DNA from 4 places in the Paenibacillus sp. CAU 1782 genome. Region 1 is predicted to be linked to each of the others. Evidence: predicted binding sites of a transcription regulator. Region 1 holds the regulator's gene; each other region holds the start of a gene.
The links. The regulator Rex, encoded in region 1, represses fermentation and respiration genes when NADH is low (regulators of the CRP and FNR family bind a similar motif). The targets are predictions, from matches to a motif close to TTGTGAAATATTTCACAA.
Positions count from the first base shown of each region.

Region 2: the regulator Rex is predicted to act here: its motif matches at 2,742-2,759, upstream of nadA (quinolinate synthase NadA).
Region 3: the regulator Rex is predicted to act here: its motif matches at 2,301-2,318, upstream of adhE (bifunctional acetaldehyde-CoA/alcohol dehydrogenase).
Region 4: the regulator Rex is predicted to act here: its motif matches at 2,304-2,321, upstream of nirB (nitrite reductase large subunit NirB).

Region 1 covers NZ_JBTOLL010000001.1:1,014,448-1,018,664, forward strand. The annotation lists gene ACX93W_RS04920 (amidohydrolase) at 1-1,274, opposite strand, end outside; gene ACX93W_RS04925 (redox-sensing transcriptional repressor Rex) at 1,255-1,914, opposite strand; gene dinG (ATP-dependent DNA helicase DinG) at 1,880-4,217, opposite strand, start outside.
Region 2 covers NZ_JBTOLL010000010.1:58,302-62,518, forward strand. The annotation lists gene nadB (L-aspartate oxidase) at 1-136, opposite strand, end outside; partial or broken gene ACX93W_RS18705 (hypothetical protein) at 903-1,518, opposite strand; gene nadA (quinolinate synthase NadA) at 1,712-2,650, opposite strand; gene ACX93W_RS18715 (SRPBCC family protein) at 3,044-3,529, opposite strand; gene ACX93W_RS18720 (ArsR/SmtB family transcription factor) at 3,533-3,868, opposite strand; gene ACX93W_RS18725 (ABC transporter permease) at 4,012-4,217, opposite strand, start outside.
Region 3 covers NZ_JBTOLL010000003.1:129,307-133,523, forward strand. The annotation lists gene cntA (staphylopine-dependent metal ABC transporter substrate-binding lipoprotein) at 1-249, opposite strand, end outside; gene ACX93W_RS11310 (hypothetical protein) at 644-1,312, shown strand; gene adhE (bifunctional acetaldehyde-CoA/alcohol dehydrogenase) at 2,393-4,217, shown strand, end outside.
Region 4 covers NZ_JBTOLL010000012.1:28,113-32,329, reverse strand. The annotation lists gene nirB (nitrite reductase large subunit NirB) at 1-2,160, opposite strand, end outside; gene ACX93W_RS19835 (ANTAR domain-containing response regulator) at 2,439-3,056, shown strand; gene ACX93W_RS19830 (anthranilate phosphoribosyltransferase) at 3,069-4,109, shown strand.

The sequences.
Region 1 (4,217 bases):
AGGGCCGCTTCCCTGACGATTTTTTCTTCGTCAAGCTGTGTGCAAATACCGTTGCGCAGTACTTGCTGACCGTCCACCCAGACGTGAACAACATCTCTGCCGGTTCCCGCATAAACCAGATGGGACACAACATCGGACAGCGGATAGAAATGCGGCTGATCCAAATTAATGCCGATAAAGTCAGCCTTGTAGCCAACCTTCAGTTTCCCGATGCGGTCTCCTTGCCAGATCGCCTCGGCTCCGTATACAGTGCCCAGCTTCAACGCTTCCGCTGCCGGCACCGCCGTAGGATCGCCGGAGACGCCTTTGTGCAGCAAAGCCGCCATATTGATTTCCTGGAACAAATCCAGATTGTTATTGCTGGCTACGCTATCCGTGCCAAGCGAAACTTTAACGCCGGCTTTCATCAGATCGTTCAGCCGGGCGATTCCGCTGGCAAGCTTGAGATTGCTCACAGGATTATGGGAAATCGAGGCTCCCCTGCTTGCCAAAATGGCAATTTCGTCATCAGTCAGATGAACCGCATGGGCAAGCAGCGCCGGACGGGAGAAAAAGCCTAATTGATCTAGATGCTCCACCGGCCGTTTTCCGTAATCGGCAACATTTTGCTCGACCTCGGCAATCGTTTCGGACATATGGGTATGAAGAGGCAAGTCATAATCATGCGCCGCCTGAACAAACTTTTCGATATAAGCCGGCGGACAGGTATAAGGCGCATGCGGGGACAACATGGTGGAAATCCGGCCGTTTGCAGCCCCATTCCATTCACGTGCAAAAGCGATGGCTTCGTCCAGCTTCTCTTTTTGCACTTCCTCAGGACAGAGTCCGATTACGCCGCGCGTCAAAACGCCGCGAATGCCGGATTGCTCCGTTACAGCCGCTACCTTGTCCATACGGTCATACATATCGACAAACGTTGTGGTGCCCGTCTTCAGCATCTCCACAATAGCGAGCGCCGCGCCGGCCGTTGTATCTGCATCCTCGTATTTGGCTTCCATCGGCCACATTTTTTGCTCCAGCCATACTTGCAGCTTCTGGTCATCGGAGAAACCGCGCAGCAGACTCATAGCGGCATGACCATGGGTATTGATCAGCCCCGGCATAAAAGCAAGCTTGCTGCCATCCAGCACTTCGACGCCTTCCTGCAAGCCTTCCGGCGTTTTATCGCCAAGGTATGTAATGAGGTCGCCTTCAACAACCATATGGCCTCTAAAAGGCGCAACGCCATCCTCCATCGAAATAAAAAGCCCGTCTTTAATCCAGAGCTGGCCCATCTTCGTTTTCCTCCTCGTCCTGATTCAAATAATACGCCAGACTTAACAATTCTCGGGTAAAATCCGCATTCTGAACACGCACTTCATCCGGTACGCGAAGAATGCCTGGAGCAAAGTTAAGCACGCCTTCTATGCCGGCTTCAACAAAACGGTTAGCAACATTTTGGGCTTCCATAGCAGGAACCGTAATAATGCCGATCCGAATCGCGCGCGCCTTGACCGTTTCCACTAGCTCGTCCATCGGCTGCACAAGCAAGTTGTTGATTTTAGTGCCTATCTTCTGAGGATTGTCGTCAAATACGGCGGTAATCTTCATATTGTCTTTGGAATATTTGTTGTAGTTGCAGAGGGCAAGGCCCAAGTTGCCCGCCCCCACCAATGCTACATTGATCGTCTGGTTTACTTTTAGAATCTGGCGAATTTTTTCGATCAGATAGATGACGTCATAACCGATGCCCTTGCGACCGAATTCTCCAAAATAGGCCAGATCCTTGCGAATTTGCGCCGGATTAAGATCCAGGCGTTGTCCAAGCTCCTGCGAGGACACCGTTCCGATTTCGCGGCTGTGCAATTCGTTCAAGGATTGAAGATAGATAGGAAGCCTTCTAACTACCGCTTCCGATATTTTCGCGCTTTTCATCCCTGTCGCCTCCCTCTTCGTATGAAACTTCACTTTCCGGCATGAGCCAGTCCCGAATTCTCGGTACGATCTGGGCTGTAAACATCGTTTCCATTTTCGGTCCCGGCAAGGAATAAAGAAAATGCTTGCCGTAGTAGGTCTCGATCACGCGAGTATCATAAATAATGACAATGCCTTTGTCGTGGGCCGTTCGGACCAAACGTCCAAATCCTTGCTTAAACCGGATAACCGCCTGCGGTATGGACAGCTTCATAAATGGATTTTGCTTCCTCCGCTGAAGCACCTCCGCTTTTGCCTCGGCAACGGGATGGTTGGGCGGCTGAAACGGCAATCGGACGATAGCCAGGCAAGTCAATGCTTCCCCGGGGATGTCCACGCCTTCCCAAAAGCTGCTTGTGCCCAGCAAAACGGATTCGGCCTGCTGCAGGAAACGACGCGTCAGCTTGGTCCGGTTGCTGCTGTCGATGCCTTGGCCCAGCACCTGTATGCCGGAAACCTCCAACGGATCTTTCAGCAACTCGTAGACGGCTCTGAGCATTCGGTACGATGTAAACAGCACCAGCATTTTGCCCCCGGTTTCGACGGCAACATCCCCAATGGATTGCGCCAGCCGCTCCAGATAAGAAGGGTCCGGGAAAGCTCCTTTATATGGCGGAAAATCTCGCGGCACAATAACCAGCGCCTGCTGTCTGTACTGAAAAGGAGACGGCAATTGCACGGTTTGAAGCCTGTTCTGCACTTCGTAACCTTCCAGCCCCAGCTGCTCCATAACGTATTGGAATGATTTCTGAACGGTCAACGTTGCCGACGTCATGATGACGCTGTCTTTGGCATCAAAGAAGTAAGTTTGCAGCTGCCTGCTGACTTGAATCGGCGCCGCATAAAAATGCAGCGAGCGATGCCGCGTAACCGGGCTGGCTTCCAGCCAATACACAAAATCCGGCTGTTCCATTTTGACCAGAATCCGCAATTCATCCTTGATCCGCCCAAAATTTCTCAATTCACCGTTTAAATCCGTCAGCGCCGCCTGAACGCCGTGATCATCAATCCGTTCCTTGATATCCGATGCAAGCTTCTCGCAGTCTTTAAGCCATAGGGACAAAGCCGTATGAACATGCTCCTCGTAGGTTGCAATATCATCCCAGCCTTCCGGAGGCTGGCTGCCCTGCAGCCTCAATACAGCCGCCCCGTTGTCGCCCGGTCCTTCCCCGGAAGTGCCGATAAGGGCAAACAGCAGCTCAAACAGCTTATCCCAATATTCCTTCATGTTCTGAAGCTTGGGAATCAGCAGCGCATCGATGGTTTCGATCCACGCATTCACCCGTTCGTCGTCCTCTTGCTGCAACCGGTAACGCAAATTTTGGAGCAAGCCGCTGCGGCTGTCCTTATACAAATGAATCGATGTATTGACGAAGGAATAATAATTCACGTTGAAACCCAGATGCTTGCTTGCCGTCTCCTCCACGTGATGAGCCTCGTCAATGACCAGATGGGAATAAGCAGGCAACAAGCGGTGCTCCGATTGAACATCGGTAAAAAGCAAGGAATGATTGGTTATGCACACATCCGCAATATTGGATTCATGCTTGGCTCGATGATAGTAACATCGTTTAAACCAAGGGCATGCCCGGTTCAGACAAGAATCCGCGTCGCTGGCGACAGTTTGCCAAAAATCCGCTCCCCTGCTTCCGAAATTCAATTCCTCTTGATCGCCGGTTTCGGTTTCCCCAAGCCAAACGATCATTTGGGAAGCCGTAACTCCATCTTCATGGGGCGAATTGAAATCCAGAGTATTCACTTTGCCTTCGAACTTGCGCAAGCAAAGATAATTTCCGCGGCCTTTAAAAATCGACGCTCTAAAAGGAAAGGGCAGCACTTCCTCCAGCAATGGCACGTCGCGCCCGCGGATTTGCTCCTGCAGGTTGATGGTGTGCGTGCTGACAACAACCTTGCTGCCGCTTTGAACGCCGTAATAAAGCGCCGGTATCAAATACCCAAGCGATTTCCCCGTTCCTGTCCCTGCTTCAATCAGCAAATGGCTATCGCTCGATAAAGCTTTATAAACTTCATCAAACATAATGTTTTGCGGCTCGCGTTCTTCATAAGCCGCAAACTTGTCCATCATGGCTGTTTTGATGCTGTCGAGGTATTCCGGGAAGGTGAGCGATAACTGATCCCCTTCATTACTGCTTTCACCACGCGGAGGCTGCTCTTCGCTCCATTCCCTTGCCTTGAGAGCAAACTGGCGATAATAGTCAAATTCTGCCGATTCCAATACCGTCGTTTGTTCCAATTCCTGCTCG
Region 2 (4,217 bases), on a different contig from region 1:
TCATCAGAACGGATTGAAAGCGACTCCCTCTTATAGCCGTAAAAAGACCGGCAATGCCGGCCCCGATGACTAGCACATCTTTATCAATGACCGGAAGCTTGTCCAGGTCGGCATCAATTAAATACCTTGGTATCATGAGGTCTCCTCCTAATGAAACATAAAAAACATATAACAGGTTAGGGCGTGTTTGCAAACACGCCCTAAATCCTATTGCAAAAAACCTCTCCCGAGGCCTTCAAAACGATTATGTTCGATGTTAATTGGGGCTCAACCTTATCATCAGCGCCTGATTACACTGAGCAAGAGTGTTAAACACGGAAGGTGAAAACCTTTGTTCAAAACGGACATCGACAGTTACCTTTTGCCCGCCTGGCGGTCACCGATGACCGTTAGAGACCCAATTGGATACTTTAACTTTGGGTAACGGTCATCCATGTCCATTAAACGCTCAAAATCCGCGTTTTGGAGATGAATGTAAGCTTTAACGGTCATGCATGGCCTTTAAAATTGGACATTGCATCAAAACAAGGCTTTAATGGTCATGGATGTCCGTTGCGTTCAGGATGTTCGTAAAGTGCATGGATGTCCGTTGCGTTCAGGATGTCCATACTTGCAGGACGGCCGTGCGTGTAGGATAGCCTTAACGTGGGGCTAGCTTCAGGCCCCGGCGTTCCACAAAACACCGCGTATCGTTTACAAGCCGAATTCAACAATCGGAAGCCCCTTGTCCAACAGTCTTGTCTCGCAGTGTTTGACCTCAATCAAAGTCAAGCGCTACTTTCTGCTTTAATCCTTCATTTTCTATGTCAATCATACCCCAGCATCCCGCAACTGTACAATTCCATTTTACAAGAAAAAGCCCGTCCAATGCGCCAACTGAACGCTCTTCCGCCATCAACTATTCATTTGCCTGCCAGATCATGAACGGTTTCGTTAAGCCAGTTCAGGAAAAGCTCCTTTTCCTCAAACTGCGGATAATGTGCGGAATCCTCAAATCGTACGAATTGCTTTTCCGAAGCTTCCAGCTCATCAAAATAATGCTTTGCCGCTTCCGTCGATGTCATATAATCGTACTTGCCCATTACAAAATAAACGGGGATTTTCAATTGGTTTACAAGAGAAGGGATCGGATGCTCTTTCTCCTCCCAAAGCAGCTTCTCTTGCGTTTCTTCAACGCCAAGGATAAAACGGATCAAGTCGAGCCCGTTGTATTCGGTGCTTGTCAGAAACCCTATGTAATAATCTCTGATGTCATTAATCCTTCTGATACTTTCTGACATACGGCATTTCCGAGGTTCCCGGTCCCCCATGCACAAAAAGCAGAATGGGATTGTTGCGGTCATTTCCACGGATCATGATTTGGTGGCTGGCCCCGTTAATGTTCACCTTTTCAAAACGGCTAATGCTGTTTTCACCAGCGATAGAGGGCGTCCAGGTTGGAAAAAACACAAAAAGAAGCAGTGCCGCCGCTGCCAGCAACAATGTCCATCTGATTGCTTTCAACCATTTTCTACGCATTATTCTATCTCCTATATAGAAACGTTCAGGGCATGGCCGCCTCCGTAACGCCGGATGGTTGCCATGCCCTCTAAAGTCAGCTATTGCTTGCCTATTGCACAGACTCCATCAAGCCGCTTGCTTCACCCTGCAGTCTTCACCAGTATATTTACCGCCTTATCAATACTGAGCGTACCTATAGGCAATCAGCATGCTACTTCACTTGCAGCATCCGCTCAAGCGACAAGCGTGCTTGGTCTGCTACCTGCGGCGGCACATAGATCTGAGGCTGCATCGTTTCAAGCGCCTTCACGAGCTTTTTCAGGTTATTCACCTTCATATTCGGACAAACCAAATATTTCGACGCAAAATGGAAGGTTTTGTCGGGGCTGTCGAGTCTGAGCTGATAACCCGTTCCATCCTCCGTGCCAACGATAAATTCCTTGCAATCGGATTCTTTGCAATATTTGATGATAGCCGTTGTGCTGCCGACAAAATCGCCCAGCTCGACAACCTCGGGACGGCATTCAGGATGCACCACAAACTCGGCCCCTGGATACTTGGCCTTCATTTCCTCAACATCCTTGACCGTCAACATGTCATGGGTATTGCAGTAGCCTTCCCAGATGATCATTTTTTTGTCCGTATTCTGCTGAACGTAATGGCCCAGATTTTTGTCCGGTACCCAGATGACTTCGTCGCCTTCAACCGAATTGACAACCTTGACGGCATTTGCCGACGTGCAGCAAATATCCGTCTCCGCTTTAATTTCGGCGGAGGAGTTAATGTACGTCACCACCGTTGCATTGGGATGCTGTGCCTTCAGCTTGCGCAGGCCATCCACATTGACCATATCCGCCATCGGACATCCCGCTCTTTCGTCGGGAATAATGACCGTTTTGTTAGGAGCAAGAATTTTCGCGCTTTCGCCCATAAAATGAACTCCGCAAAACACGATCACATCGGCATCCGTCGCTGCTGCCTTCTGGGCCAGCAGAAAGGAATCGCCCCGGAAATCGGCAACCTCCTGAATTTCGTCACGCTGATAATAATGGGCAAGAATGATGGCATTGCGTTCCTTCTTCAACTGCATCAGCCGTTCACGCAGCTCGCGGGTCTGCTCCGCCTTGCGTTCCAGTGCCAGTGCTTCCACGATAAATTCACTCCTCTTATAAGGGATGGGCCGCATCCCGAGCAACGTGCATGATCTGCGGCGGCTCATTCCGTTATCCGGCAAGTATGCTTTGTGAATGTAAGCACAAAGCAACCGGGATTGTCTTAGAACTCTGCAAGGACCAGATGTTGCCTAATTTTCGTTCCATGCAAGGCGCTTTTTGTAAGGCTTACCGGGGGTAAGTCAAGGAAAAGTAACGCAGCAGGGGGCGAAAAGGCGGCGATAGATGCCCTTGAGGAAGTTTTAAGACACTCCCTAAGCCAATTGCCTTTAGTTTAATCCAAAATGGGGTTTTTCATTTGATTAAGATTTAATTTACACTTGCCTGATAGCTCTGTCAATGCATGTGTGATCAATATTACGCTCTTTTTTTTATTCATGCTCTACAAGCAGCTTTAAGCCCTCAAACATCAGATGCCAGCCGGTCCGGGATGCATCGTGATAATCCTGTGCAGCTTGCAGCGCTTCTTCCTCGCTCCAGCCTTCATCATGGGGAACGCGTATTTCCTGGGTAAACACCATCCGGCAACCGCCGTCTTCCCCTTCGATTTTGACCGTTAATGTATCTTCGGAGTCGCTGAATTGAGGCATGCAAAAAGTAAATATCAGCTTGCTTGGCGCGTCAATCTCGATATATTGGCCGACAGCTCTGTAATCCATCCCATTCCGATGGTCAACGATTTCCCATTGCCCTCCGACAGTCAAATCTGCTTTGGCGATTTTATTGGATTCGGTTCTCGTCATGAGCCATTTGCCCATAAGCTTTGGGTTGCTCCACGCCTCAAACAGCTCTTGGGGCGTTGCCTTAAAGCTGCAATCCATCATAAGTGTAATATAAGAAGCTTGTTCATTTTCCATCCCTTATCTACCCCTTTCCTGCTCCCTGTTAGTGTTCCTCTTTCCTCGCGTTTTGGCTCTCTCGTAACCCTTGATCCAATGGGAAACGATGGACATCGAGCCGGTAGTCAAACGGCAATAATGAGTGCGGCCTTGCACCGAGCGCATCAGCAAGCCCGCATGCTCCAATACCTTGACATGCTTAGACGCTGCCGCCAGCGACATATGGAAAGGGGCCGCCAGCTCCGTTACCGTCCGCTCGCGCTGAGCCATCAGCCTCATCATTTCCCGGCGCGTGGAATCGGCAAGCGCATGGAAAATATAATTGAGTTGTTCTTCCGTGCACATTTGTTCAACCATGGGGTTTCAGTATACCTCCCGTTCTTATGACGATCAACCTTTCGATATAGGGTGAATAGGCTGAAATGGTCTCTTCCTCACGAAAAAGCGCCAAACCTGTAACGGGTCTGGCGCTTGTTAATCTGCCTATTGCTTCCTGCTTGTTATCTGCGCGCCGGATCATAAGGCTGTCCCAACGCGGATGGCGCGCTGGAGCGGCCTACCGCACCCGCAAGGACGATGAGCGTAAGCACATAAGGCAACATATAGAATACTTCAGTAGGTATTTGGCTAGCAAAATCGAACAGCTGCGCAAAATTGCGAAGCGCCTGCGCCATTCCGAAGAACAGAGCCGCTCCGGCAAGACCAA
Region 3 (4,217 bases), on a different contig from region 1:
ATGCGGGTTGATATCGTTGATATCTTTAGCCGTAGCGTAAATAATCTCTTTTGGGGTGGATTGCGAAGTGTTGGCGGTACCGTTGTTTGCGGAATCGTTGTCTGTGATATCGTTGTTTGTGAAATCAGCATTTGCTGAATTTGCATTTGAATGACCCGCGCCGCTTTTTGTTGTGTTTGTGCTGCAAGCAGCCAGCAGCAGTGCCGCAAGCGCTGCTAAGGTAAGCAAATAAATCATCTTTCTGGTCATGTTAAATCCTCCTGGGTTCTATTTTATTCGATAATAGTAATCATTACGAATAGTAATAGGTAAATATTAGCGAAGACCCAGGTTTTCGTCAATAGCCATTTTTGTCGCAGTTAGGAACGATATAAGTTCGACTAAAGAAGCGGCGGACTCCTCTGCCGCCACTATTTAGTTGAACTTATATAGAGTGTCGAAAGAAATGTCTTGATCGGCAGCGGTTATCGTATTTTATTTGGAGTGGATAGGGTTAATTTGGAACTTTATTTCCAGTTATTCGTATTGATATAAGTCGATAAGCCAAGTTGATAGCGAAGAAGCATCTAATCAAAACGCTGGCGCCGTCTTTGGCAAACCGCCTCTGATGCGATAATTAACGCAGTGAAGGAGAATCAGCATATTGAAGCATCAAATCTCAGTCCACGACCAAAGAAAGTTTAACCGTCTATTCAGTCTCACAATTGTAGGCATCATTGCGGTCCTGTTGTTGGCCTCATGCGCGAAAACGGAGAATGACGATAACGCCATAGCAATCCTCTCACCTAATAAGGACCTTCCCCATGCTGAAAGCATCAAAGTTGCCGGACTGGGGCATTTGCTGGACTATCAAATTCAATTGCCTCGGGCCAACGAAAGCTGGCTTCGGGTATGGCTGGAAGGGTATGTGGACGGCAAACGTGTTCAGGAGGACCCTATTTGGGAGATGTCTTTTGGAAACAGTCCATTTGCTAATGAAAACGGTCCGTTAGGGGTTGGATTTATTCCTTTTGAAGACTCTGTGCTTGTATACGGATATGGGCCAAGCGGAAAGCTTTTGCCAAATCGGTTGCCGGACGAATATAGCGTTGCGATAAACAATGCCAATCTTGCTTACGCGGCGACAGAAGATAACGTCATCAGATTACAACCTGACGAAAGCCGCATCATCGGCACCTATTGGCAGATGAAGGTGGGGGAATCGCTTCGTTCGGCAGACTTTTTGGATGAAGAAGACGTAATGGCCTTTACTCGGGAGCATTCGGTTGTGCTGTTGATAAAAGCCCAGGTTACAGAACGCGATAGCCCTTAGATAAAGGCAAGAAGCAAAAGCTGGTGGGTCCCGATGCTGAATAACAAAGAACTCGCATGGTGTCAGATTATATGAGGCAAGTGGCAGGGATGTAAAGGCAACAACCGACTACTCCGCATTGGAATCAGTGTGCCGAAGGATCCCATTAAAAATATTGGTTTGAATATGCGGCTGCGACAGCTTGGTGAAAACTGAGTTAACGCGGCTGCATTATTAGCCAGCGTGTCCCGGCCGCGGATTGAGCGTCGACAGAACGACGTGCGAGATGAGGCGAAATACGTTGGGGGATCGCACCTTTGCGTGGTACCTTGGCAACATCTAGGCATCGTGCCTTTGCGTGGTAACCTGGGTACCAGCCAGGCATCGTGCCTTTGCGTGGTAACCTGGGCACCAGCCAGGCATTGTACCTCAGCATCGTAGGTTGGGCATCAGCCAGGCATTGTACCCCAGCATCGTAGGTTGGGCACCAGCCAGGCATTGTACCTCAGCATCGTAGGTTGGGCATTAGCCAGGCATTGTACCTCAGCATCGTACCTTGGCAACACCTAGGCATCGTGCCTTTGCGTGGTAACCTGGGCACCAGCCAGGCATTGTACCTCAGCATCGTACCATTGCATGATACCTTGGATACTTGGATAACTGGAGTTTGTCGAAGGTGTATGCTGGAGATTGTCCTTCTGTAACGGACGCGGATGTCCATTACAGGCTCAAAACCAGCAAATCTGAACAATTAACGGTCATTTTTGTCCATTAGAGCTCCAAATGGCCCAATTTACGCGGTCAAAACTACTCTAACGGTCAGCGATGTCCGTTACAGATGAAAAATCGGCGAATTTGCCTTCTACCGGACATGGATGACCGTTACGTCCGCCTGAACCCATCCCAATCGCGTTAAAAATCGATCAAAAGGGGCAAAAATGCCGGATTGTGAGATTGCTCTCTTTTTCCGGACAAAAATCAGGTGAAAATTTTCACAAAAACCGATAATATGTGAAATAATTCACAGAATCTGACTTTCTCCAGAGGTATATTGGATTCAAGAAGAGATAAACAAAGACTACCTTACAGGAGGGAAAACAAATGGCTGTTAAAGAGAGCAAAGTAAAAGATCAGCCGGCTGCTGAAATGACGGCGGGCGAACACGTGAATCAGTTGGTGGCGAATGCGAAGAAAGCGCTGGAGCAGTTTATGAAGCTGAACCAGGATCAAGTGGACACTATCGTGCAGGCAATGGCCTTGGCCGGTCTGGACCGCCATATGGAACTGGCGAAAATGGCTGTAGTGGAAACGGGCAGAGGGGTGTACGAAGACAAGATCACCAAAAACATCTTTGCAACGGAATACATCTACCACGACATCAAGCATAAAAAAACCGTTGGCGTCATCGAGGAAAACAGATACGAAAACTATATGAAGGTAGCAGAGCCGCTTGGCGTGCTTGCCGGGGTTACTCCGGTAACCAATCCTACCTCGACAACGATGTTCAAAGCGCTGATTGCGGCGAAAACAAGAAACCCGATCGTATTCGGTTTCCATCCATCCGCTCAAAAGTGCAGCGCTGAAGCTGCCAAAACGCTGCTGGACGCAGCCGTGAAAAACGGAGCTCCCGAGCATATGATTCAATGGATCGAATTGCCGTCCGTTGAAGCGACGCAAACGCTGATGAACCATCCAGACGTTGCGCTCGTGCTGGCCACAGGCGGTCCCGGCATGGTCAAATCGGCTTACAGCACAGGCAAACCGGCGCTTGGCGTAGGTTCGGGCAACGTGCCGGCCTTTATCGAAAAAACGGCGGACCTGGAGCAAGCGGTCAACGATATCATCCTCTCGAAAACGTTTGACAACGGCATGATTTGCGCATCCGAGCAAGCGGTGATTATCGAAGAACCCGTCTATGAAAAAGTGAAAAAGCTGATGGCGGATCAAGGCTGTTATTTCTTGAACAAAGAAGAAACGGCAAAGGTTTCCGATCTCGTTATCGTGAAGGATAAATGCGCAGTCAACGGCGCGATCGTAGGCAAACCTGCAACCTACATTGCCGAAGTCGCTGGCGTAAAAGTGCCGGCCGGCACAAAAATGCTGGTGGCCGAAATCGGCGGCGTTGGGCCCGATTATCCGCTGTCGGCAGAAAAGCTCAGCCCTGTGCTTGCTTGCCTCAAAGTCAAAAATGTCGAGCAAGGCATCGAAACAGCCATGAAGGTTGTTGAATTTGGCGGCATGGGCCACTCGTCGGCGGTTCACTCCAATGATGACGCCGTAATCCGTGCATTTGCGGATCGCCTGCAAACAGGCCGCGTTCTGGTCAACTCGCCTTCGACGCATGGCGGCATCGGCGACATCTACAACTCCAATACGCCTTCGCTTACGCTGGGCTGCGGATCGTACGGCAAAAACTCGACAACGTCCAACGTAACTGTCGATAATCTAATAAACGTGAAGCGGGTGGCACTAAGAGCCGTGAATATGCAATGGTTTAAAATTCCGCCAAAAATCTTTTTCGAAAGAGGCGCAACGCAATATTTGGCTAAAATGCAAGGAATTAGCCGCATCATGATCGTTACGGACCCCGTTATGGTGAAACTTGGCTATGTGGAGCGGGTTGAATATTACCTGCGCAAACGCCAAACGCCGGTTATTGTCGAAGTATTTTCGGAAGTAGAACCTGATCCTTCGATCGAAACGGTCAGACGCGGCGTTGCGATGATGGAGGCGTTTAAGCCGGATTGCATTATCGCGCTGGGCGGCGGTTCGCCAATGGACGCGGCCAAAGGCATGTGGCTGTTCTACGAGCATCCCGACACCGATTTCCAGTCGGTTAAACAGAAGTTCCTGGATATCCGCAAACGCGTATACAAATACCCGCATCTGGGCGACAAAGCCAAATTCGTGGCGATTCCGACAACGT
Region 4 (4,217 bases), on a different contig from region 1:
CAATACTTCGGTTGCCCGAACCTTGATGCCGCCGTTGCCGCCAACGTGGATTTCCCATCCGCCGTCGATTGCGATAACGCCAACGTCCTTGATGGAAGCCTCCGCGCAGTTCCGGGGACATCCCGAAACGGCCAGCTTGACTTTGGCAGGAGCATTCATTCGTTCAAAAGCTTTCTCCAGCTTCACGCCCATGCCCATGGAGTCCTGCGTTCCGAAACGGCAGAACGTATTGCCGACGCAGGTTTTTACGGTGCGGAGCGTTTTGCCATAGGCATGCCCGGACGGCATATCCAGATCGCTCCATATTTTTGGCAAGTCTTCTTTTTTGATGCCCATTAAGTCCAATCGCTGACCGCCGGTGAATTTCACGAGCGGAACCTCGTATTTTTCCGCGACCTCGGCGATTTTCTTCAGCTCGGTCGGCGATGTGATGCCGCCATAGATCCTTGGTACGACCGTAAAAGTGCCATCCTTCTGGATGTTGGCATGGAAGCGCTCGTTGGTTACGCGGGATTCTTTTTCGTCCACATATTCCTCGGGGAACAGCATGCCCAGGTAGTAGTTGAGCGCCGGACGGCATTTGGAGCAGCCTTCGGCATTATTCCACTCCAGCACGTTCATCACTTCATTTACGCTCATGAGACGCATTTCGGTGATGCTTGCGACGATTTCGTCGCGGCTTAGCGTCGTACAGCCGCAAATGCCTTCTTTGACCGGTTCGCCGATGGAATCGCCGGAATAGATCTGCAGCAATCCTTCCACCAGCGGTTTACAGCCTCCGCAAGAAGCAGATGCTTTGGTGCAGGTTTTGATGGAGCCAACCGTATTGCAGCCTTTATTCAAAATAGCGTCAGCGATGGTGCCTTTGGATACGCCGTTGCAGCCGCAAATAATTTCATCGTCTGCCATTGCTTGCAGTCTGGCATTTCCTGAGCTTGCGCCGCCGCCTGACTGATCCGGAGAAAAGCCGATAAGAAGACTCTTTTCCCGTCCTTCGATGGACTCTTCTTTTTTTATAATGGAGAACAACTCAGCTCCGTCAGAGGTGTCGCCGAACAATACGGCGCCAATGAGCTTGCCGTCCTTGATAACGAGTTTTTTGTAAGTTCCGCCAAGCTCATCCTGAATTTTCAGTGAGCGCGTGCCGGGGCTTTCATCAAAAATACCGCCAGAGAACACATCAACGCCGGATACTTTCAGCTTGGTGGAAGTGACGGAGCCGCCGTAGCCTTCCGTAGTCACGCCGGCCAAATGTTTGGCAAGCACTGCGCCTTGCTCATACAGAGGAGCAACCAGGCCATAAGCGATGCCGCGGTGCTCGGCGCATTCGCCTACCGCATACACATCCGGGACGCTCGTACGCATGAAGTCGTCGATGACGATGCCGCGGTTAATTTCGATGCCGGAAGCGCGAGCCAGGTCCACATTAGGTTTGATGCCGACCGCCATCACGACCAGATCGCCGTCAGCTTCGCTGCCATCGGAGAATACCAGGCCGGTAGCCCGTTTCTTTCCTTTAATAGCGGTTGTGCTTTTCTTGAGCAGGAATTCCATGCCTTGAGCTTCCAGCTCGCGCTGCAGCATCCGGGCAGCCGTCTCGTCCAGCTGGCGCTCCATCAGGTAGTCGTTGATGTGAACGACCTGCACCTTCATGCCCAGATGCAGCAAACCTCTGGCCGCTTCAAGGCCCAGCAATCCGCCGCCGATGACCACCGCTTTTTTGTAGGAGCGAGCAGCCTCGATCATTGTTTCGCAGTCCTTGATGTCGCGGAAAGCGATGACGCCTTCTTTGTCAGCGCCAGGCAGCGGGAGCATAAACGGGTTGGAGCCGGTTGCGATAAGAAGAGAATCGTAGGGAACCGATACGCCTTGCTGGGACGTAACGACTTTGCGGTCCGTATCGATGCGTGTTATGGTATGACCTGTATAAAGCGTGATGTCATTTTCGCTGTACCAATCCCAGTCGTTAATTACGATCTCTTGAAGGCTGGCTCCGCCCGCCAGGACGGAGGACAACATGATCCGGTTATAGTTGGGATGTGGCTCGCTTCCGAAAATCGTAATCTCATACCGCTCGGGAGCAAGTTTCAATAAATGCTCAATGGCTCTGACGCCGGCCATGCCGTTGCCGATCAGGACTAGCTTTTGTTTGGTGGTCATACGGTAATCTCCTCTCCGGTGCTGCTGCATTTGAATAAAAAAAGCCTGCTTCACAGAGGAGTAAACATACGTTACCCTAGGTCTGTGAAAGCAGGCTCCATTGCCGCTTCAAACGAATACGCCATTGTATTCGTGAAAATGTGTTGTGACTAATGTCACTATACATCACATGACGATATAATGTCAATATAATTCACATTAAAAATTTTGACTGATGACAGAGTCGCTTTAAAGTGTTATAAATAGTAACATGAAATTTCTGTTGGGGGGCGAGCCGATTGCGCTCTTTGCTGGTAGTTGAACCGGATGTTGCTGCGGTAAGAAGAGCGGACCTGTCTCCGTCCGTCTCATTGCCCAAGAAAAAAACACCTATTTATGTGTTAGAGGAATACGGTTACGCCGTGCTTCGAGCAAGAGATGTCGGCAAAGCGGAGACGTTGATCGGCGGGGCCGATGCTTTGGTTCTGCATATGCCTCTTAACGATGTCAAGCTTGTGGGCCATAGGTTGACCAGGGCAAAGGCGATGCCCTTGTTCTGGTGGTGCAGCGCGGCTTCCGCCGCGGATTCGCTTCAGTATTGCGAGGAGGATGCTCCGGTTGACGGACTGCTGACAGCCTCCATGAGCGAGCAGGAGCTGCATTGGAGCCTCCATTTTGGAGAAAGGCAGTTTATGGAGCGGCAGCAATGGCTGAGTGAAAAGAAGCAGCTTGAAGGCCGTCTGGAAGAGCGTAAATGGATTGATATGGCAAAGGGGATCCTGTGTAAAATAAAAAATATTTCGGAGGCCGAAGCGTATGAAGTGCTGCGAAAGCAGGCCATGAACGATCGCAAGCGGATGGTGGATGTGGCCACTTCTATCGTAAGAGTGCATCAATTGCTTCAGGATCAAAAATAAGGGGGCCATGTCATGTTTGCAAAGTTATTGAAGGAAGTTGGCAGAGGCAAGCGGGGAGCGCGAGATCTCAGTTATGAGGAAGCCCGTACGGCCGCCGAATTGATTGTTGCAGGAAAGGTTACCCCGGCTCAACTGGGCGCCTTTTTTGTCGCCGAACGGATTAAGATGGAAAGCGTCGAAGAGCTTCAGGCATTTGTTGAAGTATTGCGCGAACATGCCTATAGAGTACCGGTTCAGGAAGGGATCGACTGCACGGGACCATATGACGGACGGAAGAAATCATTTTACGCAACCTTCGCCACGGCGTTTGTAACCGCGTCCGCAGGTTTGCCGGTAACGCTGCACGGCACGGCGCCTATGCCGCCCAAATGGGGGATTACGCTTCAAGATTTGCTGGAGGAGGCTGGCGTTCCCGCTTTGGAGATGTCCAGGGAATCAGCTCTGCATGCCGCTAAGGAGACGGGGGTATTGTACGTTTCCTCGGAGCAGTGGTGTCCTCCGCTTGCCATGCTTCGCTCTGTCAGGCTGGAGCTGGATATGCGCACGATCATCAATACGGCGGAAAAGCTGGTGGATTACAGCCACTCTCCGTATCTGATGTTTGGAGTGTTCCACAACACTGTTTTTGAGCGGATGGCAAAGCTGTCCGAAAAGCTGTCATACCGCAAAGCGCTGATCGTTCAGGGCGTCGAGGGCTCTGAGGATCTCTTTATTGAGCGGCCGACCCGTACGTATGACGTCAGCGGCGGCGAAGCCACGCTCCATGTAATTAATCCTGACGCCTATGGACTGGAGACAGCCGTTCCCGAAATTTCCTGGACAGCCAAGGAGCAATTGAATGCTACGGAGGCGGTTCTGCAGGGCAAGGGACATCTGGCTTTTGTCAATCAGGTGCTGCTGAATGCCGCCGTTCGTTTGCAGCTGGCGGATAAAGTGGAATCGGTGGAGGAAGGTTTGTACACCTGCAAAGCGCTATTGGATGAAGGGACGCCGTTTGAGCGTTACCGGACCTGGCTTTCCCTCATGCAAAAGCAAGGCGCCCACATCGTATAAAACGGATCGCGTTCATTATGGCGCGATCACGCCTATCCAGAACACCTCAAACCGTCAGCAGCGCTGCCAATCCGCAGCCGTAGGCTGGCGGTTTTTTGTTGCGCCCAG